3 regions of the Bradyrhizobium sp. LB13.1 genome follow, and region 3 is predicted to be linked to each of the others. Evidence: predicted binding sites of a transcription regulator. Region 3 holds the regulator's gene; each other region holds the start of a gene.
What was found. Region 3 encodes PhoB, which activates phosphate uptake and scavenging genes when phosphate is short. Its sites were predicted from a motif close to TGTCATNNANCTGTCAT; they were not measured.
Positions count from the first base shown of each region.

Region 1: the regulator PhoB is predicted to act here: its motif matches at 4,932-4,948, upstream of ACVWYI_RS07670 (YdcH family protein).
Region 2: the regulator PhoB is predicted to act here: its motif matches at 2,415-2,431, upstream of phnC (phosphonate ABC transporter ATP-binding protein).

Region 1 covers NZ_JBSRYQ010000001.1:1,631,355-1,640,944, forward strand. The annotation lists gene rpsU (30S ribosomal protein S21) at 78-392, opposite strand; gene aqpZ (aquaporin Z) at 652-1,374, shown strand; gene ACVWYI_RS07640 (5-(carboxyamino)imidazole ribonucleotide synthase) at 1,411-2,517, opposite strand; gene purE (5-(carboxyamino)imidazole ribonucleotide mutase) at 2,514-3,002, opposite strand; gene ACVWYI_RS07650 (GGDEF domain-containing protein) at 3,144-3,881, shown strand; gene ACVWYI_RS07655 (hypothetical protein) at 3,884-4,135, opposite strand; gene ACVWYI_RS07660 (hypothetical protein) at 4,159-4,377, opposite strand; gene ACVWYI_RS07665 (YdcH family protein) at 4,494-4,700, opposite strand; gene ACVWYI_RS07670 (YdcH family protein) at 5,035-5,214, shown strand; gene ACVWYI_RS07675 (NAD(P)/FAD-dependent oxidoreductase) at 5,307-6,422, opposite strand; gene ACVWYI_RS07680 (sensor domain-containing protein) at 6,625-9,312, shown strand; gene ACVWYI_RS07685 (glycerol-3-phosphate dehydrogenase) at 9,348-9,590, shown strand, end outside.
Region 2 covers NZ_JBSRYQ010000001.1:7,599,795-7,609,384, forward strand. The annotation lists gene phnE (phosphonate ABC transporter, permease protein PhnE) at 1-411, opposite strand, end outside; gene phnD (phosphonate ABC transporter substrate-binding protein) at 487-1,422, opposite strand; gene phnC (phosphonate ABC transporter ATP-binding protein) at 1,484-2,293, opposite strand; gene ACVWYI_RS36955 (transferase hexapeptide repeat family protein) at 2,477-3,151, shown strand; gene ACVWYI_RS36960 (alpha-D-ribose 1-methylphosphonate 5-triphosphate diphosphatase) at 3,148-4,341, shown strand; gene ACVWYI_RS36965 (DUF1045 domain-containing protein) at 4,360-5,085, shown strand; gene ACVWYI_RS36970 (hypothetical protein) at 5,063-5,656, opposite strand; gene ACVWYI_RS36975 (selenium-binding family protein) at 5,734-7,134, opposite strand; gene ACVWYI_RS36980 (dihydrodipicolinate synthase family protein) at 7,366-8,307, opposite strand; gene ACVWYI_RS36985 (methyl-accepting chemotaxis protein) at 8,432-9,590, opposite strand, start outside.
Region 3 covers NZ_JBSRYQ010000001.1:1,116,465-1,126,054, reverse strand. The annotation lists partial or broken gene ACVWYI_RS05250 (acetylornithine transaminase) at 1-395, opposite strand, end outside; gene ACVWYI_RS05245 (GcrA family cell cycle regulator) at 852-1,364, shown strand; gene phoB (phosphate regulon transcriptional regulator PhoB) at 1,494-2,204, opposite strand; gene phoU (phosphate signaling complex protein PhoU) at 2,220-2,936, opposite strand; gene pstB (phosphate ABC transporter ATP-binding protein PstB) at 2,948-3,769, opposite strand; gene pstA (phosphate ABC transporter permease PstA) at 3,766-4,611, opposite strand; partial or broken gene pstC (phosphate ABC transporter permease subunit PstC) at 4,616-5,606, opposite strand; gene pstS (phosphate ABC transporter substrate-binding protein PstS) at 5,760-6,773, opposite strand; gene ACVWYI_RS05210 (ATP-binding protein) at 6,918-8,216, opposite strand; gene ACVWYI_RS05205 (putative bifunctional lysylphosphatidylglycerol flippase/synthetase) at 8,251-9,306, opposite strand.

The DNA.
Region 1 (9,590 bases), 510 kb from region 3:
AGGCACCGCTCACAAAACAATAACGCGGACCAGGGGCCCGCGTCATCGAAAACTGTAGTCTTTTCAGGTCAGGTAAATCAGCGCGGTCCGCGCGGACCAGCACTTGCACCAGCGCCAGCACCCGGGCCGCCACGACCGCCACGATCACCGCCGGGGCCAGCGCCGAACACCGGCTTCGGCTTCATCGGCAGCAGGCCTTCGCGCTGCAGCTTCTTGCGGGCCAGCTTGCGCGCGCGGCGCACGGCTTCGGCCTTTTCGCGGGCCTTCTTCTCGGAGGGCTTCTCGTAGTGACCGCGGAGCTTCATCTCGCGGAAAATACCCTCGCGCTGCATCTTCTTCTTCAGCGCCTTGAGGGCTTGATCGACATTGTTATCGCGGACGAGAACCTGCACGCGGCATCCTCTTCAGTGGATCGGATTTGAATTCTGGTAAGTCAAAGGGGATGGCGAAGACGCGCAAGCCCTTAACCTTGAGGGCGCGGATGTATCAGACAAAACTGGGGATGTCCACCGACCAACCGCGTTTTCGGGCCAAGTTCAGCCATCAAATGAGGCAAAATACCACTGTGCGGCCCTGATTTGGGAGATTTGACGCCAAGGGCGGGGCCGTTCCGGAGCTTGTTCCGGAATCCTTGAAAGCAGGGGACGACACATGGATATGAAAAAATACGCGGCCGAGGCTATCGGCACCTTTTGGCTCACATTCGCAGGTTGCGGGAGCGCGGTGATCGCAGCCGGCTTTCCGCAGGTTGGTATCGGTCTGGTCGGTGTTTCCCTCGCATTCGGGCTGAGCGTGGTCACCATGGCCTATGCGATCGGCCACATCTCCGGCTGCCATCTCAACCCGGCTGTCACGGTCGGTCTTGCTGCCGGCGGGCGTTTTCCGGCCGGACAGATCCTGCCCTATGTGATCGCGCAGGTGGCCGGCGCGATCGTGGCCGCGTGGCTCCTCTACGTCATCGCAAGTGGAGCTCCCGGCTTCGACGTCAGCAAAGGATTCGCGTCCAACGGTTACGACGCCCATTCGCCCGGCCAGTACAGCATGATCGTGTGCTTCCTCACCGAAGTGGTGATGACCATGATGTTCCTGTTCATCATCATGGGCGCCACCCATGGCCGTGCGCCCGTGGGCTTTGCGCCGCTGGCGATCGGGCTCGCGCTGGTGATGATCCATCTCGTCAGCATCCCCGTCACCAACACCTCGGTGAACCCGGCGCGCAGCACGGGTCCCGCATTGTTCGTCGGCGGCTGGGCGACCGCGCAGCTCTGGTTGTTCTGGGTTGCGCCACTGATCGGCGGCGCGCTGGGCGGGGTGATCTATCGCTGGCTCAGCGACGAGCCCACCGGCGTCGTCGCGGGCGCGAAGACGGCGTAATTGCAAAGCGGGATCGCGGCATGCGCCGCGGTCCCGTTACTTGCCGGTCGTGGGTCGCACTTCGGTGACGTGGCCCATCTTGCGGCCGGCGCGCGGCGCGCCCTTGCCGTAGATGTGCACGGTCGCGCCTGGCACGCTCAGCCACTTGTCGTAGTCTTTGATCTCGTCGCCGATCAGATTGGTCATGGTGACGACCTCGCCGTGGCGCACGGGCTTGCCTAGGGGCCAGCCGGCAATGGCGCGGATATGCTGCTCGAACTGCGAAATTGACGCACCGTCGAGCGTCCAGTGTCCGGAATTGTGCACGCGCGGAGCGATCTCGTTGACCAGCACCTTCGGTCCGGTGCCGTTGGCGAGCACGAACATCTCGACGGCGAGCACGCCGACATAATCGAGCGCGCTCGCGATCTTGCCGGCGATGCTGCGCGCTTCCTCGGCGAGCGCGTCCGGGATCCGGGCGGGCGCACGGGAAATCTTCAGGATGTGATCGCGGTGCTCGTTTTCAGTGACGTCAAAACACTCGACCTGACCTGTGGCCGAACGGGCGGTGATCACGGAAATCTCGCGCTCGTACGGCACGAAGGCTTCCAGGATCGCCGATTTGGTGGCGAGACTGGTCCACACTTTCGCGATGTCGTCGCCCTCGCGGATGATGGCTTGGCCCTTGCCGTCATAGCCGAAGCGGCGGGTCTTCAGCACCGCCGGAAGGCCGATCCTGACGATCGCCTCGCGCAACGACGAGACCGAGGTGACGTCGGCATAGGCTGCGGTGCCGATGCCGAGCCGCGTCACGAAATCCTTCTCGGCGAGCCGGTCCTGGGTGGTCTCGAGGATCTTGCGGTTGGGCAGCACGGGGCGCCGCGCATCCAGCACCATCGCGGCCGCGGACGGCACGTTCTCGAATTCATAGGTGATGACATCGACGTCGTTGGCGAACAGCTCGAGCGCTTCGACGTCGGCATATTCGGCGCAGGTCGCGTTCAGGACGACGTCGAAGGCCGGCGAGTCCGGATCGGGCGAGAACACCTGGCAGCGCAGGCCGAGCCGGGCCGCCGCCATGGCCAGCATCCGCCCCAATTGTCCGCCGCCGAGGATGCCGATGGTGTCGCCGGGCTTCAGCTTCACCTGCTTTGCGTCAGTCACGCCTTGTCCTCCGGACGCTCGGCAACCGCCTCGGTCTGCGCCTTGCGCCAGGCGGCCAAGCGATCGGCCAAGGCCGGGTCGGACAAGGCCAGCACGGCAGCCGCCAGCAGCGCCGCATTGATGGCGCCGGCCTTGCCGATGGCGAGGGTCCCGACCGGGATGCCCGCAGGCATCTGGACGATCGAATAGAGCGAATCAATGCCCCTGAGCGTCCTGGATTCGACGGGAACGCCGAACACGGGCAGTTCCGTCAGCGCCGCCGCCATGCCGGGCAGGTGCGCAGCGCCACCCGCGCCGGCGATGATGACCTTGTAACCGGCCACCTTGGCGCCCTTGGCGAACGCAAACAGCCGGTCGGGGGTGCGGTGGGCCGAAACGATGCGGGTATCGGCGGCAACGCCGAGCGCTGCAAGCGTGTCGGCGGCATGCCGCATCGTGTCCCAGTCCGACTGGCTTCCCATGATAACGGCGATCGGCGCGGTCATGACGTCAATTGTGCTCGAAAAACAGAAAGATAGGCCAGATTAACGGTTCCGGCCGGCGGCTCGCAAGGCGGTGGCAAGGAGAAGCGAATGCACTATCCTGTCTTGGTGAATCCCCGCAAGCCTTCATTGAGCAGGATGCCCATGAAGAAACCAAAAACGGCGAGCGCTGCGAAGGCCAAAAAGGGCCTGAAGACCAGCGCCAGCCGCTCCAAAGCTGCCTCCAAAAGCCCGGCCAAGCGCCCGGCCGGGCGTTCGATCAAACCGTTGCGGCGCGAAGCGTCGGCCGATGACGGTGCCAAGACGGCCATCAAGACGGCCATCCGCAACCTCCGGAGCAAGCTCAAGGGGGCGCTGCGGCGGGTCGCGGAACTCGAAGCCGCCGCCGACACCGACTTCCTGCTCGAGATTCCGAACCGGCGCGGCTTCGAGCGCGAGCTCGCGCGCGCCGTCGCCTACATGAAGCGTTACCGCGCCAGCGGCGCGCTGATCGTGCTCGACGTCGATCGGTTGAAGCCGATCAACGATTCCTTCGGCCATGCCGCCGGCGACGAGGTGCTGAAGGCGATTGCCACAACGCTGGCGCGGCAGATCCGCGCCTCGGACGTGGTCGGCCGGCTCGGCGGCGACGAGTTCGCGCTGCTGCTCTGGAATCTCAGCGAGACCGACGCCAAGGCGAAGGCCGCGGCCTTCGAGGAGGCCATCGACGAATTGTCCTTTGTGTTCCACGGTCAGCACGTGAGCGCGGGCGCCTCTGCCGGCGTCGCCCTGCTTGGCATGCAGTCCGACGCCGCGCGCGCGCTGGAGGAGGCCGATGCCGCCATGTATGTGCGCAAGGCGCACCGGCGGCATGAACCGGGCATCAGGCTCGTCAGCAGCTGATTTCAGAGCGTGCCGAGGTCTTCCGGTACATTGCCGAAGCGGCGGAGCAGTTTGGCGTCACCGAATTCGCCGGTCATGGGATTGCCGCTGCGGCTGAACGCGACCGCGCCGATGTGGCCGGCGCTGTGCGACATAATTTCGGCGCGCCGTAACGCGGCCGCCGAGGTCTGGCATTCTTCGGCCGCACCTGCGACCGGCGATCCGTCGTCGTCGGTCAGGAAGGGTAATGCTACGTAATAGGTGACATCGGACATGGTCGGCTCCGATAGCTGACAGCTCAGGCGGCGCTGCTCTTGCTCCGCATCGTGCTGCGTGAGGACTCCGGAATGCAGCCGGCGGAAATCGCCGCCCGCAATTCTTCGAGCTCGGCCTCCAGATATTCATTGGCCATGATCAGCGCCTTGATGGTGCTGCGCAGATTGCCGTCGCACATGGCGATCGCCTGATCGCAGGCTTGTTCATAATGGCTGTTGTCGAGAAGGGCGGTTGCCGTCATCTGCGTTTTCCTTGGCATTTTCCTGGGGCGCTCGGTGCCAAAATGTTCTTATTTTGTTCCTTTGGAGTCAAGCGGATTCACGTGCGGCGGGCCGCCGCAAAGCCATTCCCTGTGGATCAGGCGATGATGTCCGGCGTGATCTGATCTTCGATGAACGCGATACGGTCGCGCAACAACAGCTTGCGTTTCTTCAGCCGCTGTAACCGCAACAGGTCGGGGGCGGGCGATTGATGCAGTGCATCGATCGCCGCATCGAGATCTCGGTGTTCCTGGTGCAACCGGGCGAGCTCGGATTCGAGTTCGCGCTCGTCTTCATTGGTCATGTTTGCGGTGGCCGAAAAACCGATAGGCGTGAGAGAGATTAAGGCTGTGGATGCCCTGTGGAAATTATCGTCCTTGCGCGGCGTGATCGCAAGCGATCTGCGACCGTCGCTCGCCGATCTCCCGCGACATATTTCTGCGGCTTGCGACGGCGCTGCGCAAGCACGTTGATATCATGGATTTTTCCCGCGTGGTTCCCTTGCTCACGCTTCGTTACATATGAATTTTCAAAAATGACGGTGCGACGACGGATACCCATCGACAGAACGAATCGGTGATGTAGACTTCCTTGTCCGGATCGAATCCTAAAGGTTCAAACTACCGAGGAGGTTTCGAATGACAATTCAGGCACATCTCGTTGAATTGGAGCGGAAGCACAAAGTTCTCGAAAACGAACTGCACGAAGCTCTCGTGCACCTTTCAACAGACGACCTGCAAATTGTTGAGTTGAAGCGCCGGAAGTTGATGGTCAAGGACCAGATCGAGCGTCTCAGGCACGGCGACACGCTCCACTAGTAACCCCGTAATAGCGTAAAATTGATCGTACCCTTTCACGCAGGGGTGAGAGCCTGTGCGCTCATCCTTGCGGCAAGGTGCGCGCCGCGCAATCATTGCGCGAGACCGAGCCCTGCGAGTTCGGCGACGTGATCCGCGATCGCGAGCGATGACGTCAATCCGGGCGACTCGATGCCGAACAGATTGACCAGGCCTTCGACGCCGTGATCGCGCGGGCCCTGCATCAAGAAATCCTGCGTGGCCACCGCCGGCGGCACGATCTTCGGGCGGATGCCCGAATAGCTCGGCATGAGCGCGTCGTCAGGCAGCGTCGGCCAGTATTTGCGGATCGCCGGGTAGAAGCGCTCGGCGCGTGACGGGTCGACCTCGTAGTCGATCGTCTCGATCCATTCGACGTCAGGGCCGAAGCGTGCCTGCCCTGCCATGTCCAGCGTCAGGTGCACCCCTAGCCCGCCGGGCTCGGGCACCGGATAGATCAGGCGCGAGAACGGCGCCATCGCATTGCAGCTGAAGTAGTTTCCCTTGGCGAGATAGGCCCGCGGAATCCGGTCCAGCGGCATGCCGTCGATGTTGCGCGCTACCGTGGTCGCCGAGAGCCCCGCGGCGTTGACGAGGAGGCTGCATTGCAGCGTCATCGGCGCTTCGCCGCCCGCTTCGATCTCGATGACGCCGGCGGTCGCCTTGGCGCGGATCAGCGGGGTGTGAAACGCGAAGGCCGCACCCGCGTCCTCGGCTTCACCGCGTAGCGAGAGCATGTAGGCGTGGCTGTCGATGATGCCGGTCGACGGGGACAGCAGCGCGGCATCGCAGGCAAGCGCCGGCTCCAGCGCGCATGCCGCCTCGCCCGTGAGCAGCTGCATGTCGAGCACGCCATTGGCTTCGGCATGCGCCTTGATCGATTGCAGCTTCTCGGTCTCTTTCGGATTGGTCGCGACGATCAGCTTGCCGCAATTTCTGTGCGGGATGCCGCGCTCGGAGCAGTAGCGGTAGAGCGCGTGCTTGCCGTCGACGCACATGCGCGCCATCCAGCTCCCGGCGCGGTAGTAGATGCCGGCATGGATCACCTCGCTGTTGCGCGAGGAGGTGATGGTGCCGATGGCCTCGGCTTCCTCGAGCACGATCACCTCGCGCCCGGCTTGCGCCAGCTTTCGAGCCACCGCGAGCCCGACCACGCCGGCTCCGATGACGACGCAGTCGACCCTATCCATGGCTGTGCAGGACGTCCGCTCGAAGCGAAGGAGGCCTCAGGCCTGGGGAGGACGGCGCGGGGGCGTTTTCCGTTAAGGAGGCATTTATCATGTCAGGGCAATTGCCGTATTTGGCGTCACATTTTTCCGTTGCACGTACAGGCGTTTACCCGATCCAAACCGGCGAGACCAGACAATCCGACGTTGAAATCGCGGGTGGCTGATGGCTGAGAAGAACTGGCACGTGGGCAGCACGCTTCCGATTGCGGTGCAGGCCGTCGTGTGCCTGGCCGCAGCGGTCGCGCCTGCGCGCGCCTTTGCCCTCTCCGACAGCTTCGCCCCGCCGAGCTATCTCGGCGAGCTCAATCCCAACGTGATCTGGGAAGCCTTGATCGCGGGTGTCGTCATCTGCTCGTTCCTCGCCGCGATCGTGCTGTGGATCCATTCCTCGCTGCGCCGGACCAGGCGTCTGCAGCTGCGGCGCAATGCCTTCATCTCCTCCGCCATGAACAATCTCAACCAGGGCGTGGTGATGACGGATGCGCAGCGGCGCGTCATCTTCTGCAACGACCGCTATCTCGAGATTTACGGCCTCGGCCGCTCAGAGCTCTGGTCGGGCATGACGGGACCCGACATCCTCGCCTTGCGGCGCAAGCGTGGCGTCCTCGGAGTCGCCTCCGACGACGAATTCTACGAAAAGGCGGCAAGCACCAACGGCTTGATCACCGAACTGCCGGACGGGCGGGCCATCCTGGTAAAATATTTCGTGCTGCCCAACGGCGGCTCGGTGGCGACGCATCTGGACGTTAGCGAGCAGCGTAGGCTGTCGCGGCAGCTCGCCTCCACCAAGCAGTTCCTGGAAACGGTGCTGGACAACGTGCCGGCCTGCGTGGCCGCGAAGAGCATCGAGGATGGCCGCTACATCTTCGCCAACAGCGCCTATGAGCGCTTCTGGGGATTTTCGCGGGACCAGGTTGTCGGCAAGAACGCGCGCGAGCTGTTCGGGCCGAATTCGGCGGCCAGCATCGAGGCGACCGATCGGGCGGCGCTCATCGCGCCCGCCGGCCAGTACCGCAACGAATTCGAGGTCGAGCGCGGCGCGACCCAGCGCATGGTGGCCTCGATCCGGATCGTGGTCCGCAACGAGAGCAACAAGCCTGAATTCCTGCTGGTGGTGTTCGAGGACATCACCGACCGCCGCTCGCTGTCGCAGGAGCTGGAGAGCACGAAGAAGTTTTTGGAACTCGTGGTCGACAACATCCCGGTGGCGCTGATCGTCGAGCAGGTCAAGGACGGCCGCTATCTGCTCGCCAACCGCAGCGCGGAGACGATCCTGAACCGCAGACGCGAGGACGCCACGGGCCTGACCGCGTCCGACATCTTCAATCCCAAGGAAGCCAAGCTGATCATCGCGCGCGACGAAGCCGCGATCAAGAAGCGCGGGATGATCACCGAAGAGCATCCGATCTCGACCAAGGACGGCCTGCGACTGTTCCTCACCCGTCGCGCCACCGTGCTGAGCGACGCCGGCGAGCCGCAATATCTGATCAAGACTCACGAGGACGTCACCGATCGCCGGCAGACCGAGTCGCGCATGGCGCACATGGCCTATCATGACGGCCTCACCGATTTGCCGAACCGTGCCGCTTTCTTGCAGGCGCTGACCCAGATGATCGAGGCCTGCGAAGGCACCGGCGAGGAGTTCGCGGTTCTGTGCGTCGACCTCGACGGTCTCAAGGAGGTCAACGACGTCTTCGGTCATGCGCACGGCGACAAGCTTCTGGTCGAGGTGGCCCAGCGGCTCCAGGACTCCGCGCGCGGCGGCGTGGTGGCGCGCCTGTCTGGCGACGAGTTCGGCCTGATCATCGATGGCAAACAACCTGAGGCAGGTCTCGCGCTGGCGCAGCAGATCGGTGATGCCGTCGCCAAGGAATTCCAGATCGACGGCCGCCCGGTCCGCGCCGGTGTCACCACGGGCATGTCGATCTTCCCGCACAACGGCGCCGACGGCGCCTCGCTGCTCGCCAATGCCGGCGCGGCGCTGTTCCGCGCCAAGCAGAAGTCGCGCGGCACGATCAGCCTCTTCCAGCCGGAGATGGACCAGCAGATCCGCGATCGCCGCGTGCTGCATCAGGACCTCTCGATGGCGATCAAGAACGGCGAGCTTTCGCTCGCCTTCCAGCCGCAGGGCGCCACGGGCCACAGCGTCGTCGAGAGCGAGATCATCGGCTTCGAGGCATTGGCGCGCTGGCAGCATCCGGTGCGCGGCCAGGTCTCCCCGGCCGAATTCATCCCGATCGCGGAGGAAAGCGGCCTCATCGTCGAGATGGGCGAGTGGATCCTGCGCGAGGCCTGCCGCGAGGCGGCGTCCTGGCCGAAGCCGCTCCAGGTCGCGGTCAATCTGTCTCCGGCGCAGTTCATGCACGGCGACGTGGTCGGGCTGGTCCATTCGATCCTGATCGAGACGGGTCTCGCACCCGGCCGGCTCGAGCTCGAAATCACCGAGGGCGTGCTGATCGAGGACTTTGATCGCGGACTTGCGCTGCTGCGCCGGCTGAAAGCGCTTGGCGTACGCATCTCGATGGACGATTTCGGCAGCGGTTATTCCTCGCTGAGCTATCTCCAGGCGTTCCCGTTCGACAAGATCAAGATCGATCGCGCCTTCATCATCAATCTCGGCCGCAACCCGCAATCGGCGGCGATCGTGCGCGCGGTGATCGATCTCGGCCATGGCCTGGAAATGTCGATCGTCGCCGAGGGCGTCGAGACGCTCGAACAGCTCGCCTTTCTCGCCGAGGAAGGATGTGACGGCGTGCAGGGCTATCTGCTCGGCAAGCCCCTGCCGATCGGGAAATATGCCGGCCTCGTCGGCCGCGCCGAAGTCATGGAGCTTGCGCTCAAGACCGGCTAGAGATGGCGAGCGTTTCGCTCCTTCTCGACGGCTTCATGGCGGATTACGACCTTGCGATCATCGGTGGCGGCCTGAACGGTGTCAGCCTCGCGCGCGATGCCGCCGGCCGCGGCCTGCGGGTCATCCTGTTGGAGCAGGGCGATCTGGGCGGCGCGGCATCGTCGGCAACGCCGCGGCTGATCCACGGCGATCTGTCGGTCCTGGAACGGCGCGGCTTCCGGCGGGTGCGCCGGGCGCTCGCCGAGCGCCGGACCTGGCTCCGGATCGCGCCGCATCTG
Region 2 (9,590 bases), 6.5 Mb from region 3:
GCGCACCGTGAAGCGCAGCCAGGGCGACGGCGAGGTGTTTTCGGCCGCGAAGAAGTTGAGCGCGAAAGCGAACGTTGCACCGATCAGCGTGCCTACATAGGAGATCAACAGCGTCTCGCCGAGCATCCTCAGCCATTTGCGCCAGCCCCACAGCCACTCGCCGACATCGGTCCAAACCCGCTGGCCATTGTCGAGCGCGAAGATGCGGTCGAAATAGCTGAGGAAGTTACCGTAATGGGCGAAGAGGGTGCGCAGGTTCACTTCCGCGCCGATCGCGGCGAGAAACAGTGCTGCAGCGAAGATCACGGCTCCAAACAGGAGTCGCAGCCGCTTGCGCGCGACCGCCTGGCGATAGGCGGCGTTGAGCACGGCGAGCTGCTGCTCGGGGAGGATCGAAACCGCGACGGTCATCTGGCCAGGAAAAATGGTCGATCAAAGAGAAAGAGCCGGGTCCATCGACCCGGCTCCAATGCCATCATCCTGAAATCAGGACGCCTTCTTCTTACGCAGTGCATCGACGAACTTGATCAGCTCGATCGTGCCATCCCAGTCCTTGGTGGTGGCGGGATGAAAACCCTTCTTCTGGCCATCCTGGAGGCGATCGAAGGCCGCCTTGTCCTTGGCGGGCGCGTCGAAGAACGCCTTTGCGATGGCCGCCTTCGCCTCTTCCGGCAGGTCCGAATTGTAGGCGTAGGGGCCGTTGATGATCGGGTCCGACTTGTGGATGATGCGGAAATCGTCCTTCTTCATCGGCGGACCGTCGGCATTCTTCAACATGCCCTTGGTCAGCATCTGCGCCAGCGTCGAATCGTCATCGCTGGTCCACTGGTTGGCCGCAACGTCGACGGTGCCCTGCGCGAGCGCCAGGATCGCATTCTCATGGCTGCCGGTGAAGACGACCTTGCCGAAATAGGTGTCGGCGTCCGCGATGCCCATCTTGTCGAGCTCGAAGCGCGGCACGTTGTTGCCGGAGGTCGAGTTCGGATCGACGAGGCCAAGGTTCTTGCCCTTGAGCTGATCGACGCTCTTGTAGGGGCTGTTCGCCTTGACGAAGAACACCGAGTAGTAGCCGGTCGAGCCGTCCGCGTTGATGTCGTTGGCGAAGGCGTCGGTCTTGACGCCGGTCAGGCGGGCGCGGGCGAACGAGGCCGAGCCATAGCTCGCGATATGGATGTTGCCGGCGCGCTGGCCTTCGATGACGGCGGCGTAGTCGTTGGCGATGCGCAGCGTGACCTTCACGCCCAGCTCCTTGGAGAGATAGTTCATGAACGGCGCCCAGCGCTCGGTAACGCCCGAGGCGTTTTCCGCCGGAATGACCGCGAAGGTCAGTTCGGGATATTTGGCTTTCCAGTCGTCGGCGGAGGCTGAGGTCGTGAACGCGAGCGCGGCGGCGCCGGCAAGAACTAGTCTACGAGTGATCATGATAGCCTCTTCATCGGTTGGGGTCGGTTGACGCAAGAACTGAAAACAAAACAAGCGCGGCTCAGGCGGCGGCCGCCGTTCCAAGTGCCGGAACGCCCTGGGGCGCCGGCACGGGCATGCCGCCCATGATTTCGGCGGCTTCGAGATCGTAGAGCTCGCGCGCAACGTAATCGGTCAACTCAGCCGGCGCGCCGTCGAACACCACGCGGCCCTGCGCCATGCCGATCAGGCGGTCGCAATAGCTGCGCGCCAGATCGAGCGAGTGAAGATTGCAGAGCACGGTGATGCCGAAATGCTTGTTGATGCGCAGCAGCGCATCCATCACGATCTTGGTGTTGCGCGGGTCGAGCGAGGCGATCGGCTCGTCGGCGAGGATGATGTCGGGCTGCTGCACCAGCGCGCGGGCGATCGCCACGCGTTGCTGCTGGCCCCCGGAGAGCTGGTCGGCACGCTGGGCCGCGAGCGGGGCGATGTCGAACTGCTCGAGCGCGGACATCGCCAGCGCCTTGTCCTGCTCGGGCCAGGTCTGCGTCAGGGAGCGCCAGGTCGGCATCGTCGCGAGTCGCCCCATCAGCACGTTGGTGAGCACGTCGAGCCGGCCGACCAGGTTGAACTGCTGGAAGATCATCGCGGAACGTGCCCGCCACTGCCGCAACGCCTTGCCGCGCAGCGCCGTGACGTCGATGCCGTCGAACACAATGCGGCCTTGCGTCGGCGTCGCCAGGCGGTTGATGGTCCGCAGCAGGGTCGACTTGCCGGCGCCGGATCGCCCGATCACGCCGACGAAGCCGCCGGGGGAAACTTGAAACGAAGCGTCGTCCACCGCGGCTTTCACGCCGAAGCGACACGTCAGACCTTCAACCACCAGCATGCAGGGCTCCAGAGTAGCTTGGGCCCACCGCTAACGCCGGCGCTTGACACTTGTGTGACACGCGCGTTGCGGTGCGGCGATCCTACACACCTCATCGCCTGTTCATCCCCTGTCATCGCGTCGTCATGACATTGTCATCAAGCCGCTCGAAGAGAAATGCCCGCCCTCTCGTTCGGATGCAACATGGCCGCCAAAACTCTTTCGGTCCAGCCGACCATCGATCCCTCGGCCAGGCTGCACGACACCAGGCTTGGGGCCTACACCGAGGTCGGCGCGCGCACGATTTTGCACGATGTGACGATGGGCGATTACTCCTATGTCGTGAACGACGCCCAGATCACCTACACCACCATCGGAAAATTCTGCTCGATCGCGGCGATGACACGGATCAATCCGGGCAATCACCCGATGCACCGCGCCACGCAGGCGCACTTCACTTATCGTTCGAGCGCCTACTTCGAAGGCGAGAGCGACGATACGGAATTCTTCGACTGGCGGCGCCAGCATCACATCCATATCGGCCATGACGTCTGGATCGGCCATGGCGCGATCGTGCTGCCGGGCCGCAACATCGGCACCGGCGCGGTGATCGCGGCAGGCGCCATCGTCACCAAGGACGTGCCGGCCTACACCATCGTCGCCGGCAATCCGGCGCGCATCGTCCGCCGCCGGTTCTCGGAAGAGATCGCCGGGCGGCTCGCCAGGCTCGCCTGGTGGGACTGGGATCACGACAAATTGCGTGAAGCACTGCCCGATTTCCGCAAGCTCGGGATTGAAGATTTCCTCTCGACATATGAAGCACGGGCAAGTTCTCTCAACAGTCCTCTTGGCAGCAGCAAACAAAGCGCGGTCGCGTGACAGACATTTTCCTTGAGGGCGGCCGGACCCTGATCGGCTCCGAGCTCGTCGAGACTTCACTTCTCGTATCCGGAACGGACATTGCGCAGCTCGACGCTTCTCGCGGCCGGACGCGGCTTGCGATCGACGCGCGCGACCTGCTGGTGCTGCCCGGCATCGTCGATCTGCATGGCGATGCCTTCGAGCGGCAAATGATGCCGCGTGCCGGTGTCGACTTCCCGATCGATGTGGCGCTCGCCGACAGCGACCGCCAGGCGATCGGCAACGGCATCACCACGGTGTTTCACGCCACGACCTGTTCGTGGGAGCCGGGCCTGCGCAGCGCCGACAATGCGCGCGGCCTGATGGAAGCGATCGAACGGCAGCGCCCGCAATTCGCGGCCGATACCCGCTTCCACCTGCGCCACGAGACCTACAATCTCGATGCCGAGCAGGAGATGAGCCAATGGCTCGCCAAAGGTCGCGTCGACCTGTTCGCCTTCAACGACCACATGGACGGCACGGTCGGGGACATGGCCAAGCCTCGCAAGCGCAACCGCATGGTGGAGCGTACCGGCCTGTCGAGCGAGGAATTCGACCGGCTGGTGGGACACGTGCTTTCGCGCGCCAGCGAGGTCCCGGCTTCCGTGTCGCGGCTTGCCGCGACTGCCCGCGCCGCCGAGGTGCGGATGCTTTCGCATGACGATGCGACGCCGGCGGTGCGCCAGGGCTTTCGCGCCATAGGCGTGGCGATCGCGGAGTTTCCGATCAACGAGGAGACGGCGCGGGAGGCAGCCAGCCACGGCGATGCCATCGTCTACGGCGCGCCGAACGTCGTGCGCGGCGGCAGCCACACGGGCTGGACCAAAGCGTCCGACATGATCGCCAAGGGGCTCTGCTCGGTGCTGGCCTCGGACTATTATTATCCCGCGCAGCTGCTCGCTGCGTTCCGCCTCGCAGCCGATGGCGTGCTGCCGCTGACCGAGGCCTGGAACCTGGTCTCCGCCGCACCCGCGCGCGCGACCGGCCTTGCCGATCGTGGCGTGCTCGCTGAAGGACGGCGCGCCGACATTCTGCTGGTCGACGACAGCGTTCCGCTGCGACCGCGACTCGTGGCCGTCATCGCGGGCGGCAAACTCGTGCATCTCACCGATGCGACGCGGCTGCTCGCAGCAGTGGCAACGCCGCGCGAGGCTGTCGTTGCGGCCTAAACCGGTTATGCTGCGGCGATGACAGGTCTTTCCCGCTACGCGATCTATTTTGCGGCAGGCAGCAACAGCGCCCTCTCCCGCTTCGGCGCCGAGCTGCTCGGCTACGATGCCCATACCGGCAACGAATTGCCGTTTCCTAGCGACACACTGCATGCTGCGCCCGATTGGCGCGACATCACCGCAGATCCCCGCAAATACGGCTTTCACGGCACGCTGAAGGCGCCGATGGCGCTCGCGCCCGGCACGACCGAAGCGGAGCTTTCGACGGCCTGCGCGGCCTTCGCCGGCGAGGCGCGGACGATACCGGTGATCCGCCCGATCGTCGATTCCATCAGTGGTTTTATTGCGGTCATTCCGGCCGAGCCGGTCGATGCGCTTCAAGAGCTCGCCGCCGATTGCGTCCGCGAGTTCGATTCATTCCGTCCGGCCCTGACGGCGGAAGATCGCGGGCGGCGGAAGCCCGAGAAGCTCAGCGAACGGCAGCGCGACTATCTCGATCGCTGGGGCTATCCCTACGTGATGGAGGAGTACCGCTTCCACATGACGCTGACGGGGCGGCTGGACGCGGAGCGCCGCGGGCCGATCTTGGAGATGCTGCGGGCAAGGTTTGCTGCGCTCGATCTCAACACGCTAGCGATCGATCGCTTCGCGCTGTTCAGGCAGGGTGACGCCAAGGATCGCTTCCGCATCATCGGCGAGTGGGCTTTGACGCAGTCAAGCGTCAGTGCCAGCTCGCGAGATTGAAGGCGAGGGCCACAACGCCAACCAGAATGAGGCTGGTCGCCCAGATGACATCCAGATTGAACCAGCTTCGCGAGACGAATTTCAATCCCAGATGGCGGTAGACCAGCCACGCCAGACATCCGCCGGCGCCGACCATGGCGGCAACGTGCACCAAAGACACCAGCACCGCCATCCCGAGGCTTGCCTTGATCAGCGCGCCGGCGGCCTCGTGGCCGGCATCGAGTTCGAAGGCCTGGCAGAGCCCGAGATAGATCGGCACAAGCATCAAGGCGGCGCCGTGGGCAATGGCGACGGCAAATGACCAGAGCGCCAATTGCGTTGGCGGAATTCGTGCCAGCGTGCGCGGATGGCGCCGCTCGACCAGCCGATAAACGCCGAAACCAATGACGAGAAGGCTCGCGCCGAGCTGGATCGGACGCTGCCACTCGGCCAGCACGAGCAGGAACGCGAATGGCAGCAGCACGAGAAATGTTGCCAGGAGATGTCCGGCCGCCAGAGCCCACAACGCGCGAAAGAGCCCGCGCGGGCTCTTGTCCATGAGCCCGGCCGAAACGGCGAGCGGCCAGCCCATTCCCGGATTGACCCCGTGATAGAGACCGCTCGCAACAAGAGCGAGCCACAGCCCGCCGAGGCTTGCGTGTGCCCAATCTAGGCCGACGGGTAGCAAAACGAGTCCGTCGAACAATCGCCGCCTTCCAGCCTGATCTGGTGCGCACGATATCCGTCGGGGAAGCTCACGAAGTAGTCCTTGTCGAGCTCGAGGCCGCCATTGCGACCGACATTGGCCATGACTTCCACACCCGGAACGCCATCGGGATAGAACTGGTCATCCCAGGTGGAATAGAGCGAATTGGTCCAGTATACGCGCCTGCCGTCGCGGCTGATCTCGACCATCTGCGGACCGGCCGCAAATGCCTTGCCATTCGGATGGGGGGTGCGGCGCGCGACGCCGCCGATGTGAACCGAGCCCGCAAGCTTCGGCTTTCGCGGATCGCTCACGTCGTACTGGCGCATTTGACCCGTGCCCCAGCACGAGACATAGAGAAACCGGTCATCCATCGACAGGTCGATGTCGGTGACCAGCGGCGGTACGGCGCCAAAGCCCTGGAGCAGCGGCGGGAGCTTCTCTTTTGGCGCGGGCTCGGGCGGGATCGTCGCCGTCTTCTCGGCATGGAATTTTCCGCCTTCGCGCCACCAGGTCCAGATCGAGGCTTCGAGATTCGTGGTGTCGACCACAACGCCCACGAAGCCGTATTCGCGAACCGGATCGTGCGCCGGCCGTACCTCCAGCGCCATCTGATGATTGGCGCCGAGGTCGATGGTCTGCACATTGCGACGGGCGCGAAGATCCCAGAAGTGGAGACGGTGGCCATATTTGTTCGCGAGCAGATCTTCCGGGACAATCCCGTTCTCGAACTGCGGCGGCAACGCCCATTCACTCGTCACCATGTAATCGCGCGGCAGGTTCCACCAGAAATCATAGTGCAGCGTCTGCGGACCGCGGTCGATCTCCCACCGCCCGAGGACCTCGAACGTCTCGCAATCCATGATGAAGACGCCTGGAGGCCCGTTGGTGCCATCTTTGCCCCCGCCACCCAGCGTGCTCACATAGATGCCGTCCGGCCCGCAATGGATGGTATGCGGCCGCGAGTAGCCGGTCTTTTTGAAGACTTCCTCAGGCTCGATGATCTTGTGGATTTTGGCCTTGGTCGGATCGGGCTTGGTATCGATGATGTAAATCCGCGACGAGCGTATCCCGGGGATGATGAGATAGCGCCGCTCGATGAAGGCATGCCCGGCGAGCGGTGACAAGGCGGAGGAGCAGGCATTCCAGCCGAAGTGATGAAACTCATCGCCCTTGTTGGGCATCGTCACGGTGTGGACGATTTGGCTGTAGGTCGGCGATCCCGGCTTGACGTCGATGACCGCGAGAGCATCCGGTTTCGAGAAATCCGGACTGAGCAGCAACGTGTAGGCAAAGTTCTCCGCAGGTGCTTCCATCGCAAGCTTGGGCGATGCGTGAAAGGTGGGATCCGGCCTCATCGTCATGGCACTGCCTCCCTGTTTCGTCGGCTCGCTCCAGCCTGGCTCGGAATAGCGGCATAATGAAGAGCTGTTGCGCGATGTCTTGAGATGCTCCGCGGGCCTGGTTGGCGAGCGTACAATATGTCATCGGCGGCTTGCGGGAAACCGCGCGAACCGCGTTAATTCGACGCCTTCAACCAGATGGCAGCTGGCGGGATCAGGCCAGGGCGCGCTTGTCCGGGACGACGGCGGAGGCTACTTCCCCCACCGCAATGCCATTGCATCGCGCTCCTTGGCCAACTCCAGCAGCCCTGCCCGTGTCGCCGGATGCAACGGTTGCAACGGATGCCGCACTGCGTCCGACTTGATCACGCCGCCGGCCTGCATCATCGCCTTGCAGGCGATCAGGCCGCATTGGCGGTTTTCGTAGTTGATCAGCGGCAGCCAGCGTTCGTAGGCGGCTTTCGCCTCCTCGCGCTTGCCCGCGAAATAGGGATCGATGATCTGGCGGATGCCGTCGGGATAGCCGCCGCCGGTCATCGCGCCGGTGGCGCCGGCATCGAGATCGGCGAGCAGCGTGATCGCCTCCTCGCCGTCCCAGGGACCCTCGATCGCGCTGCCGCCTGCCTCGATCAGGTTGCGCAGCTTGGAAGCAGCGCCGGGCACCTCGATCTTGAAATAGCGGATGTTGGCGAAATCGCGCGCCAGCCGCGCCAGCAGCTCGACCGACAGCGGCGTGCCGGCCACCGGCGCATCCTGGATCATGATCGGAATGTCGATCGCGCCGGACAGCACCTTGAAGAATTCGACGACGCCTTTCTCGGGCACGCGGAAGGTCGCGCCGTGATAGGGCGGCATGACCATCACCATGGCCGCACCGGCCGCCTCGGCCTGTTGGCTGCGCGCGGCGCAGACGGCCGAGCTGAAATGCGTGGTGGTGACGATCACGGGAACGCGGCCCGCGACATGCTCCATCACCGCATGCATCACGGTCTCGCGCTCGGCATCCGTGAGCACGAACTGCTCGGAAAAATTGGCGAGGATGCACAGACCATTCGAGCCGGCATCGATCATGAAATCGATGCAGCGGCGCTGTCCGTCAAGGTCGAGCTCGCCGCGCTCGTCGAAGATGGTGGGTGCAACCGGGAACACGCCGCGATAAGGGCGCTGGGCCTTGTGGTGTGGCGTGACCGGCATCGAACTCTCCATCCCTGATCTTCTCGACATCTGCCGCGGCGCTGGCGCAGCGTCACAGATGTACCCGCCGCGCGCAGCGGCAGCAATGCCGATTGCGCGACGTGGGGATAGAGGATTGTCGAAGCTACGCGGTCTTCACCGCACCTAGGAAGCCCTCGACCGCTACGCGGAGACGATCGGCGTCGGCCGACATCTTCTTCACGGATTCGGACAGCACCGAGCCGGCATTGCCGGTCTCCTGGTTGAGCCTGGCGACGCTGCCGATGGTATCGGTGACCTCGCGGGTTCCCTGCGCGGCCTGCTGGAAGTTGCGCGAGATCTCGGTGGTGGCGGCGCGCTGCTGTTCGACCGCGGCGGCAATCGCCGTCATCTTCTCGTCGATGCCGCTGATGGCGCCTCCGATCGCGCGGATGGCAGTGACCGCCTGGCCGGTCGCGCCCTGGATCTCCGCGACCTGGCGGGAGATTTCTTCCGTCGCCGTCGCCGTCTGCGAGGCGAGACTCTTCACCTCGCCGGCGACCACGGCGAAGCCGCGACCGGCCTCACCCGCACGCGCGGCTTCGATGGTGGCGTTCAACGCCAGGAGGTTGGTCTGCCCTGCGATGGCGTTGATCATCTTCACGACCTCGCCGATGCGGCTAGCGGTCTGATCGAGGATCTCGACCGTCGCATTGGTCTGTGCTGCCTGCGACACGGCTTCGCGGGCCTCGCGGGCGCTGGCCTGCACCTGCGCGGAGATCTCGCCGACGGACGCGGAAAGTTCCTCGGTCGCGGCTGCGATGGTCTCGAGATTGTTGGTGGCCTGCTCGGCGGAGGAGGAGACCGCCGCGGTCTGGCTGCTCGATTCCGAAACCAGCGAGCGCACGTCGGTCGCGGTGGCATCGAGTTCCTTCGTCGACGCCGCAACGCTGTGAATGACGGCTTGCACGGTGTCGTCGAAGCTGCGGCAGGCCGCATCGACGGTGCCGGAGCGGGCGAGCTGGAGCGCCTGCTGCGATTCGCGTTCCAGGCCCAGGCGTTCCGCGGTCGCCGCACTCTCGCGCAGGCTTTCGAGCGCAGCCGCCATGGTGCCGAACTCGTCGGGATGTCTGGATTGCGGAACGGGCGTGGCGTAGTCGCGGGCGCTGATCCTGGCGATGGCGTCCAGGATGGCGCGCACCGGGCGCATCAGGCGATTGCGCACCACGTACACGCCGGCCAGGGTCACCGCCAGAGCGAGCAGGAACGCGAGCGACTGCACGACGAGATTGGTGAGCGCCTTGGCCTGCACCGTCTCCGCCCGC
Region 3 (9,590 bases):
CGCCTTCGAAGGTGATGATGCGGTAACGTTCCGGATGCCCTTGGGAGAAGTGATGATGGCGGACCAGCTTGATCACGCCCTCCAGCGCCTCGGCGCCGGAAATTGCAGAAGAACACGAAGTCCGCAAAACTCTCATGGCAGAGGCGGTTGGCGAGCTTCTCGCCATCCGGGCTCTGGAACAGGTTCGACATGTGCCAGAGCTTCGTGGCCTGCTCCTGCAACGCTTTGACCAGCGCGGGATGGGCATGGCCGAGCGCGTTCACCGCGACACCCGAGGTGAAATCGAGATAGCGCTCGCCATTGATCGCAATCAGCCAGCAGCCTTCGCCGCGCTCGAAACCGAGGTCGGTTCTGGCGAAAACGGGGAGCAAATGCGGCGCTGCGCTGTTGGTCATGATGTCACTTGGATGTTGCGGACGGTGTGACGCGTGCATTGCGCAACGCACCATTGACCGGCCCGGAAAACGAAACGTGCCGCCTTTTCGGGGCGGCACGTGTCACTATCTTATGCTTGGGAAGACGGGTGTCAATGCCGCCCCGGAAAGCCTCGCGAAACGCTGAATCCGTAATCTTGCGGTGCCGATTTCGCGGGATTTCACCACGGAACATGTGGAAGCGAGTCGGCGGACTCTTGCGCGGGAGTCACGCCATATTGTAGCGTTTGGATTGTCAGATACGACATCTCGTGCAGTGGTTCTGATCTCTAAGTCCTTATGTACCGGCGTAAACGTTCGGGCGTTCTAGTCACGCCCGGCGAGCCTTAAGGGATTCTGGCGGCACGGGTTTTTAAAGGCTTAGGCATTCGCTGCGAGGCGCCAGGATGGCAGGCCGGCAGCGAGGGAAAGGGTGCAATGACAGTTTTGACCTGGTCCGATGATCGCGTCGAGCAGCTTAAAAAGCTCTGGGAGGCCGGACTTTCGGCCAGCCAGATCGCGGCTGAGCTCGGTAATGTGACCCGCAATGCCGTGATCGGCAAAGTGCACAGGCTCGGCCTGTCGGGTCGCGCCAAGAGCCCTTCATCGGCAGCGCCCCGGCCGCGCAAGGCGCGCCCCGCGCAGCATATGATGCGGGTGACCCGTCCGATCTCGCGCGGCAACACCGCGCTGGCACAGGCTTTCGAGGTCGAAGTGGAGGCCGAACCGGTCACCTACGACAACGTGGTGCCGATGAGCCAGCGGCTATCGCTGCTCGAGCTGAACGAGGCGACCTGCCACTGGCCGGTCGGCGATCCCTCGACCCCGGATTTCTTCTTCTGCGGCGGCAAGGCGCTTTCCGGGCTGCCCTATTGCGCCCAGCACTCGCGCGTCGCGTATCAGCCGGCGTCGGATCGGCGCCGCGCACCGGTGAAGCCGGGCCCGCGCTGAGCTAGCGGATTTAGCTGACTGCAAGGGCGGCGCCGTCACACGATGACGCCTCGGCCCACTTGATGTCGTCCCGGACAAGCGTGCCAAAAGCGCGTGCCGATCCGGAACGACGGCGGAGCTTGAAGCGAGTTACGCCTGCTGCTCCGCCTTGGCAAAACGATCATCCAGCGCGTAGCCGGCGCCGCGGACGGTGCGGATCGGGTCCTGCTCGCGGCCCAGATTGAGCAGCTTGCGCAGGCGGCCGATATGCACGTCGACGGTACGCTCGTCGATGTAGATGTCGCGGCCCCAGACGCTGTCGAGCAGTTGCTCGCGCGAGAACACCCGCCCCGGATGCTCCAGGAAGAACTCCAGCAGGCGATATTCGGTCGGGCCGAGATCGATCGGCCGGCCCGAGCGCGCCACGCGGCGCTTGTCGCGGTCGAGCTCGATGTCGCCAAAGGCGAGCACAGCGGCGAGCCGTTCGGGGCTTGCGCGCCGCAGCAGGCCCTTCACGCGCGCCAGGAGCTCCGGCACCGAGAACGGCTTGACGATGTAATCGTCGGCGCCGGTCGCAAGACCCCGCACCCGCTCGCTTTCCTCGCCGCGCGCGGTGAGCATGATGATCGGGAGCTGCTTGGTCTCGGGACGGGTGCGAAGCCGCCGGCACAATTCGATGCCCGACAGGCCCGGCAGCATCCAGTCGAGCACGATCAAATCGGGAATGTGCTCCTTGAGACGGGTGTCGGCGTCGTCGCCGCGCATGACCGTCTCGACGTCATAGCCGTCGCCTTCGAGGTTGTAGCGGAGAAGCTCGGTCAGGGCTTCCTCGTCCTCAACCACCATAATGCGTGCGCCCATCTGGGTCGTTGCTCCCTAGGTGTTCGGTATCGAGCTGGCGAAGGTCGTCATATCGCCCTTCGGCCGCTTGTCGGTGATCGCCTGGCCCTCGATCATGTAGAACACGGTCTCGGCGATGTTGGTGGCGTGGTCGCCGATCCGCTCGATGTTCTTGGCGCAGAACATCAAATGGATGCAGAACGAGATGTTGCGCGGATCCTCCATCATGTAAGTGAGGAGCTCGCGGAACAGCGAAGTGCAGATGGCGTCGACTTCCTCGTCGCCCTTCCACACCGCCATCGCCGCCGGCAAATCATGTGCGGCATAGGCGTCCAGCACCGACTTGACCTGCTGCTGCACGAGGTCTGTCATGTGCTCCAGGCCGCGGAACAGCTTGAGCGGATGGAAATCCGTCTCCAGCGCCGCGACGCGCTTGCCCATGTTCTTGGCGAGGTCGCCGATGCGCTCGAGATCGGTCGCGACGCGCATGGCGCCGACGATCTCGCGCAGATCGACCGCCATCGGCTGACGGCGGGCGATGGTGAGCACGGCGCGCTCCTCGATCTTCTTCTGGAGCGCGTCGAGCTCGGTGTCGATGGTGACGACGCGCTGGCCGAGCGGAACGTCACGGCGGATCAGCGCGTCGACGGAATCGACGATCATGCGCTCGGCGATGCCGCCCATCTCGGCAACCAGCCGGGTGAGTTCCTGGAGGTCGGTGTCGAAGGCCTTTGCGGTATGTTCAGAACCCATGTCGCGTCTCCTCAGCCGAACCGGCCGGTGATGTAATCCTGCGTGCGCCGGTCGGTCGGCGACGTAAAGATCTTGTTGGTGTCGTCGAACTCGATCAGCTCGCCGAGATACATGAAGGCGGTCTTGTCGGAGACGCGCGCCGCCTGCTGCATGTTGTGGGTGACGATCGCGATCGTGTAGTCCTCGGAGAGCTCCTGGATCAGCTCCTCGACCTTGGCGGTCGAGATCGGGTCGAGCGCCGAGCAGGGTTCGTCGAACAGGATCACCTCGGGCCGCACCGCGACGGTGCGGGCGATGCAGAGGCGTTGCTGCTGGCCGCCGGAGAGCGACAGGCCGGAGGCGTTGAGCTTGTCCTTGACCTCGTTCCACAGCGCGCCGCCGCGCAGCGCCTTCTCGACCCGGCCGTCCATCTCGGATTTCGAGATCTTCTCGTAGAGACGGATGCCGAACGCGATGTTTTCGTAGATCGTCATCGGGAACGGCGTCGGCTTCTGGAACACCATGCCGACGCGGGCGCGCAGCAAATTGAGGTCCAGCCTGGGGTCGAGGATGTTGGTCTGGTCGAGCATGAGCTGACCGGTGGCGCGCTGGCCCGGATAGAGGTCGTACATCCGGTTGAAGATGCGCAGCAGGGTCGACTTGCCGCAGCCCGACGGGCCGATGAACGCCGTGACGCGATTGGCGCCGAGCGTCAGGTTGATGTTCTTCAGCGCGTGGTGCTCGCCGTAATAGAAGTTCAGGTTGCGAACGGTCACCTTGGGGGGCGCCTCGGGCAGCATCGGCGCGGGGGGCAGTCCGCCGGCCGCGCTCATCGATACGGAAAGATCACTCATTTTGCGGTCCTCTCGGCGCCAAGGATGCGCGCGCCAATATTCAGGGCAAGAACGGTCAGGGTGATGAGCAGCGCACCGCTCCAGGCGAGCTGCTTCCAATAGGCGTAGGGGCTCTGCACGAAGTTGTTGATGGTGACCGGCAGGTTCGCCATCGTCTTGTTCAGGCCGAGGCTGAAGAACTGGTTCGACAGCGCGGTGAAGAGCAGCGGCGCGGTCTCGCCGGCGACGCGGGCAGTCGCAAGCAGCACGCCGGTGATGAGACCCGATCGGGCAGCACGATAAGCGATGCGCTTGATCACCAGCGAGCGCGGCAGGCCAAGCGCCGAGGCCGCCTCGCGCAGTGCGTTCGGCACCAGCAGCAGCATGTCCTCAGTCGTGCGCAGCACCACCGGGATGACGATGACCGCGAGCGCGAGACTGCCGGCGATCGCCGAGAAGCCGCGCATCGGCACCACCACCGCGCCGTAGATGAACAGGCCGATGATGATCGAGGGCGCCGACAGCAGGATGTCGTTGATGAAGCGGATCACCGAGGTCAGCCGGTCGTTGCGGCCGTATTCGGCGAGATAGGTGCCGGCGAACATGCCGAGCGGCGCGCCGATGCCGACGCCGATCACGGTCATGATCAGCGAGCCGACGATGGCGTTGAGCAGGCCGCCCTCGTTCGATCCGGGTGGCGGTGTGTTCTCGGTGAACAGCTGGACATTGAGGCCAGCCAGGCCGTTGTAGAGCAGCGTGATCAGGATCAGCGCAAGCCAGGTGACGCCGAAGGCGGTCGCGGCGATGCAGAGCCCGCGGATGACGAAGTCGTTGCGGCGACGGCGTGAATAGATCGGGTTCATGGCGTTAGTTCCCCGCCTTCTTTTCCAAACGCATCAGCATCAGCCGCGCGCCCGCGAGCACGAAGAACGTCAGCACGAACAGCAGCAGGCCGAGCAGGATCAGGCCGGACTGGTGCAGGCCGTCGCTCTCAGCGAACTCGGATGCGATCGCCGCCGAGATCGTGGTGCCCGGCGAAAAGATCGACGTCGAGATGCGGAACGAGTTGCCGATGATGAAGGTCACCGCCATGGTCTCGCCGAGCGCGCGGCCCAGCGCCAGCATGACGCCGCCGATGACGCCGACGCGGGTGTAGGGGATCACCACGCTGCGGACGACTTCCCAGGTGGTGCAGCCGACGCCGTAGGCGGCTTCCTTCAGGACCGGAGGCACCGTCTTGAACACGTCGACCGAGATCGAGGTGATGAAGGGCAGCACCATGATGGCGAGGATCAGCGCGGCATTGAATAGGCTGAGATAGGACGGGGGACCTGCGAAGATCCCGCCCAGCATCCGGAACGCCGTCGAAGATCTTGATCATGAAGGGCTGGAACGTGTTGGCGAGGAACGGACCCAACACGAAGAAGCCCCACATGCCGTAGATGATCGAGGGGATGCCGGCGAGCAGCTCGATCGCCATGCCGATCGGGCGGCGCAGCCATTGCGGGCAGAGCTCGGTGAGGAAGATCGCAATGCCGAGACCGACCGGGATGGCGATCAGCATCGCGATGAAGGAGGTGACGAGCGTGCCGTACATCGGCCCGAGCGCGCCGAGCACCGGCGGATCGGCGGACGGCGCCCAGCGCTGCGTCCACAGGAAGGAGAGACCGTATTCCTTCATCGCCGGAAAGGCGCCGACGATCAGCGACAGGATAATGCCGCCGAGGATCAGAAGCACCGAGATCGCGGAGAGCCGCGTGATCCAGTAGAAGGTGACGTCGCCGACTTTGAACGCGCTCAAGGCCTTGGCGCGATCATACGGTCCAGCATCGTCGATTATATCGCTCTGAACGGCCATCTCTGCCACGCCGATCCCCTGTACCAAATAGTATACGTTTTTTGTTGGTCCGTGCCCCGGATGCGACGCTGATCCGGGGCACAGTTGTGGGTCCCGGCTCTGCGCGGCAGCGTTTCACGCTGCAGCGCGTCCGGGACACGAGCATCGCGATGCTTAGCTCTTGATCTCGGCAGTCCAGGTCTTCTCGACCAGGGTCACGACGCCCTCGGGCATCGGGATGTAGTCGAGCTCTTCAGCCGCCTTGCCGCCGTTCTTGAAGGCCCAGCGGAAGAACTTGATGGCTTCCTGCGAGGCCGCCTTGTCGGTGGCGTCCTTGTGCATGAGGATGAAGGTCGCCGCCGTGATCGGCCAGGACTTCTCGCCGGGCTGGTCGGTCAGAATGACGTAGTAGCCGGGAGCCTTGGCCCAGTCGGCGTTGGATGCGGCCGCCTGGAAGGCTTCGACGGTCGGTTGCACCGGCTTGCCGGCCTTGTTGACGAGACCGGTGTAGGTCAGCTTGTTCTGCTTGGCATAGGCGTACTCGACGTAACCGATCGAGTTCTTGGTCTGGCTGATGTTGCCCGACACGCCTTCGTTGCCCTTGGCGCCGACGCCGACCGGCCACTCGACGGCGGTACCTTCACCGACCTTGCTCTTCCAGTCAGCGCTGGCCTTGGCGAGATAGTTGGTGAAGTTGAAGGTGGTGCCCGAACCGTCCGAACGGCGGACCACGGTGATCGCCTCCGACGGCAGCTTCAGGTTCGGATTGAGCTTCTTGATCGCGGCGTCGTCCCATTTGGTGACCTTGCCGAGATAGATGCCGGCGAGGGTCTCGCCGTCGAACACCATCTCACCGGGCTTCACGCCCTCGATGTTGACGACGGGAACGATGGCACCCATCACCATCGGCCATTGGACGAGGCCGTCCTTTTCGAGCTGCTCGGCCTTGAGCGGCGCGTCGCTGGCGCCGAAGGTCACGGTCTTGGCCTGGATCTGCTTGATACCGCCGCCGGAACCGATCGACTGGTAGTTTAGACCGTTGCCGGTCTCTTTCTTGTAGGTGTCAGCCCATTTCGAATAGATCGGGAACGGGAACGTCGCACCGGCACCGGTGATATCGGCGGCAAAGGCCGCCGTCGTCGATGCGGCGACCAAGCCAGCAGCGACGATCGTTTTGAGGAAATTCATGTTGGTCTCCATGCAGGGGAGCGAAGCGCCATCCGCGCCCGATCGCGCTCCCCGTGCCGCTCCTTTAGGAGCGGACAGCTGAGCTTTTACGAAGCTTTCGTGACAGCTGGATGACGGAGACAAGCAATTGGAATCGCTTGTATTTCAGCTCTGGATCAAGGCCTTCACCTGGGGAAAACAGGCGGTAAAAGTGGCGCCCTGCTTGGGCACGCTTTCGATCAAAAGCCGGCCGCGATGGCGGTTAAGAATATGTTTCACCAGCGATAATCCGAGGCCGGTGCCGCCCTGCGAGCGGCTGTCACCGATATCGACCCGGTAGAAGCGCTCGGTCAGCCGCGGCAAATGCTCCGGCGCGATGCCGGGGCCGAAATCCCGGACCAGGACCCGGATCTCCTGAGTTCCATCAATGGCAGGACTGGACGTCAGCGACACGACGACACGGCCACCCGAGGCGCCGTATTTGAGCGCGTTCTCGATCAAATTTTCGAACAGGCGGAGCAGCTCCTCGCGGTCGCCCGCGATCATCACCGGCGTCTCCGGCAGATGGGTCTCGACCTCGACCCGGCGTTCCCGCGCCAGCGGTTCGAGCCCGTCGGCGACCTGGAAGATGATCGGCAGCAGGTCGACCAGGGTGTCGGGGCGCACATGGGCTGACAGTTCCACCCGCGACAGCGACAGCAGATCGTCGATCAGGCGCGCCATGCGGGTGGCCTGGTTGTGCATGATGCCGAGGAAGCGCTCGCGCGCCTTGGGATCGTCCTTGGCCTGGCCCTGGAGCGTGTCGATGAAGCCGGACAGTGCGGCCAGCGGCGTGCGCAGCTCGTGGCTGGCATTGGCGACGAAATCGGCACGCATTTCCTCGACCCGGCGCAGCGGCGTCTGGTCGTGGAAGGTCATCAGCATGCATTTGTCGGCGCCGCCGAAGGTGGTCGGCACCGGCACCGGCGTGATGGTCAGCTCCATCCAGCGATCGACCGGGACATGTTCGAGATAGGTCGCGCGCCGCGGCTCGGTAGTCGCGATCGACTCGCGCAGAGCGGTGATGATCTCCGGCGAGCGCAGTGCGAACTGGGCCAGCTCGTTCCGGCGCAGCGCCGGCGCGAGTTGGGCGGCCGCAGCGTTGAGATGGATGACGCGGCCGGCACGGTCGAGCAGCACCGCAGGATCGGGCATGCCGGCAACGACCGCGGCCACCGCCGCGCTCTCGACGGGGTTGACGCGGCGGGTGTCTTCGCGCGAGGCGGCAGTATCGTGCAGGCGCCACGGGATCAGCGCTGCGGCAGCGATGCAGAGGAACACTGTCGCCGCCCGCATCACCGACAATTCGCCGAGCGAGACCACCACCGACAGCGCCAGCGCTGCGGCGATCAGGATGATGGTCGAGTGCCGCAGCCGGTCGGACCAGGGCCGGGCGGTGGGAGACGATGGGGCGTCGATCGCCATCGGGGCGGGCTTCTCCTGGGACTATTTGCGCCGGTCAGGCGCCGCTGTCGCTGCGCTTTCTCACATAAGCGGCTTCAGGCGCGGGGCCGGGGTCGAGCTTGAGCGCGGCCTGCTGCAAGCGTTTCGATCGTGCGCCGATGATAACCTCGCGAAACGTCAGCAAGACTACAGATATGACAAAGGGGGACAGATAATAGAGCACGCGGAACAGCAGCATGCCGCCCAGCAGTTCCTCGCGGTCCATCTGCCAGAGGCCGACCAGCATGGCGGCGTCGAACACGCCAAGGCCCCCGGGCGAATGGCTGGCAAAGCCGAGCAAGGTGGCCGAGACGAAGATCACCGCGACCACCACGAAGCCGAGATTGGGCTCGTCCGGAACCAGCACGTACATCGCGAGCGCGCAGAAGCCGAGATCGATGATGCCGATCGTGATCTGGAGCAGCGTCAGCGGGCCGCCCGGCAGCATCACGGTCCAGGGTCCGCGACCGACCATCCGCGGCTGGGTCCAGACCCAGACCACATAGGCGACCAGCCCGACGATGATCATCATCGCCAGCGCCCGGTTCAGCCAGGGCGGCAGCTGGTCGATCGCCGCGGCGGCCTCCGGATGATAGGAGATGCCGAGGCCCAGCACGGCGGCATTGCCGAGCCAGAAAGTCAGGCCGGCGAGGAAACAGATTTTTGCGACGTCGATCGCGTTCAGGCCGTAGGCCGAATAGATGCGGTAGCGCACTGCGCCGCCGGTGAAGACGCTGGCGCCGACATTGTGGCCGATCGAATAGCTGGTAAAGGCGGCGAGCGCGTTGATGCGATAGGGCACGTGCGCGTGGCCGATCGCGCGCACGGCGAACAAATCGTAGAAGGTCAGCGTGAAATAGCCCGCGGCGACGAACAGCCCCGCCATCGCAATCTGGCTCGGCTCGGTGCTCTTGATCGCTTCAAGGACCTCGTTGACATCGATGCCGCGCAGCATGTGGTAGAGCACGTAGCAAGCGATGCCGATGACCGCGACGCTGATCACAACTCCAAGCTTATGCAGGATTTGCTTCTGGCGCAGAAACGACATCGCTCTGCGTATGGCTTCCAGCATCTAAACCTCGAACAACGCTTCAGCGGCCAGGGAGGCCGGCGAACAGGCGGACGACACGCAGGCGCTCAACGAACCTTCGCCGCCGGCTCCGGCATCGCGCAGGCCCCCTTCCTCTCCCCTAGCGCGTTTTCGGGCGGAGTGGAATTCGGCAATTCGAACAAAAACTCGTGCCTTCAGTATTTTAGGCAGGGTTATGGGCTCCTGGTGCACGGTTTGGCGCTTTCGGCGGCAAGACTGACGCGAATCTCCATGGCGATCCTGCGCAGTCGCCATGAAGTTTTGAT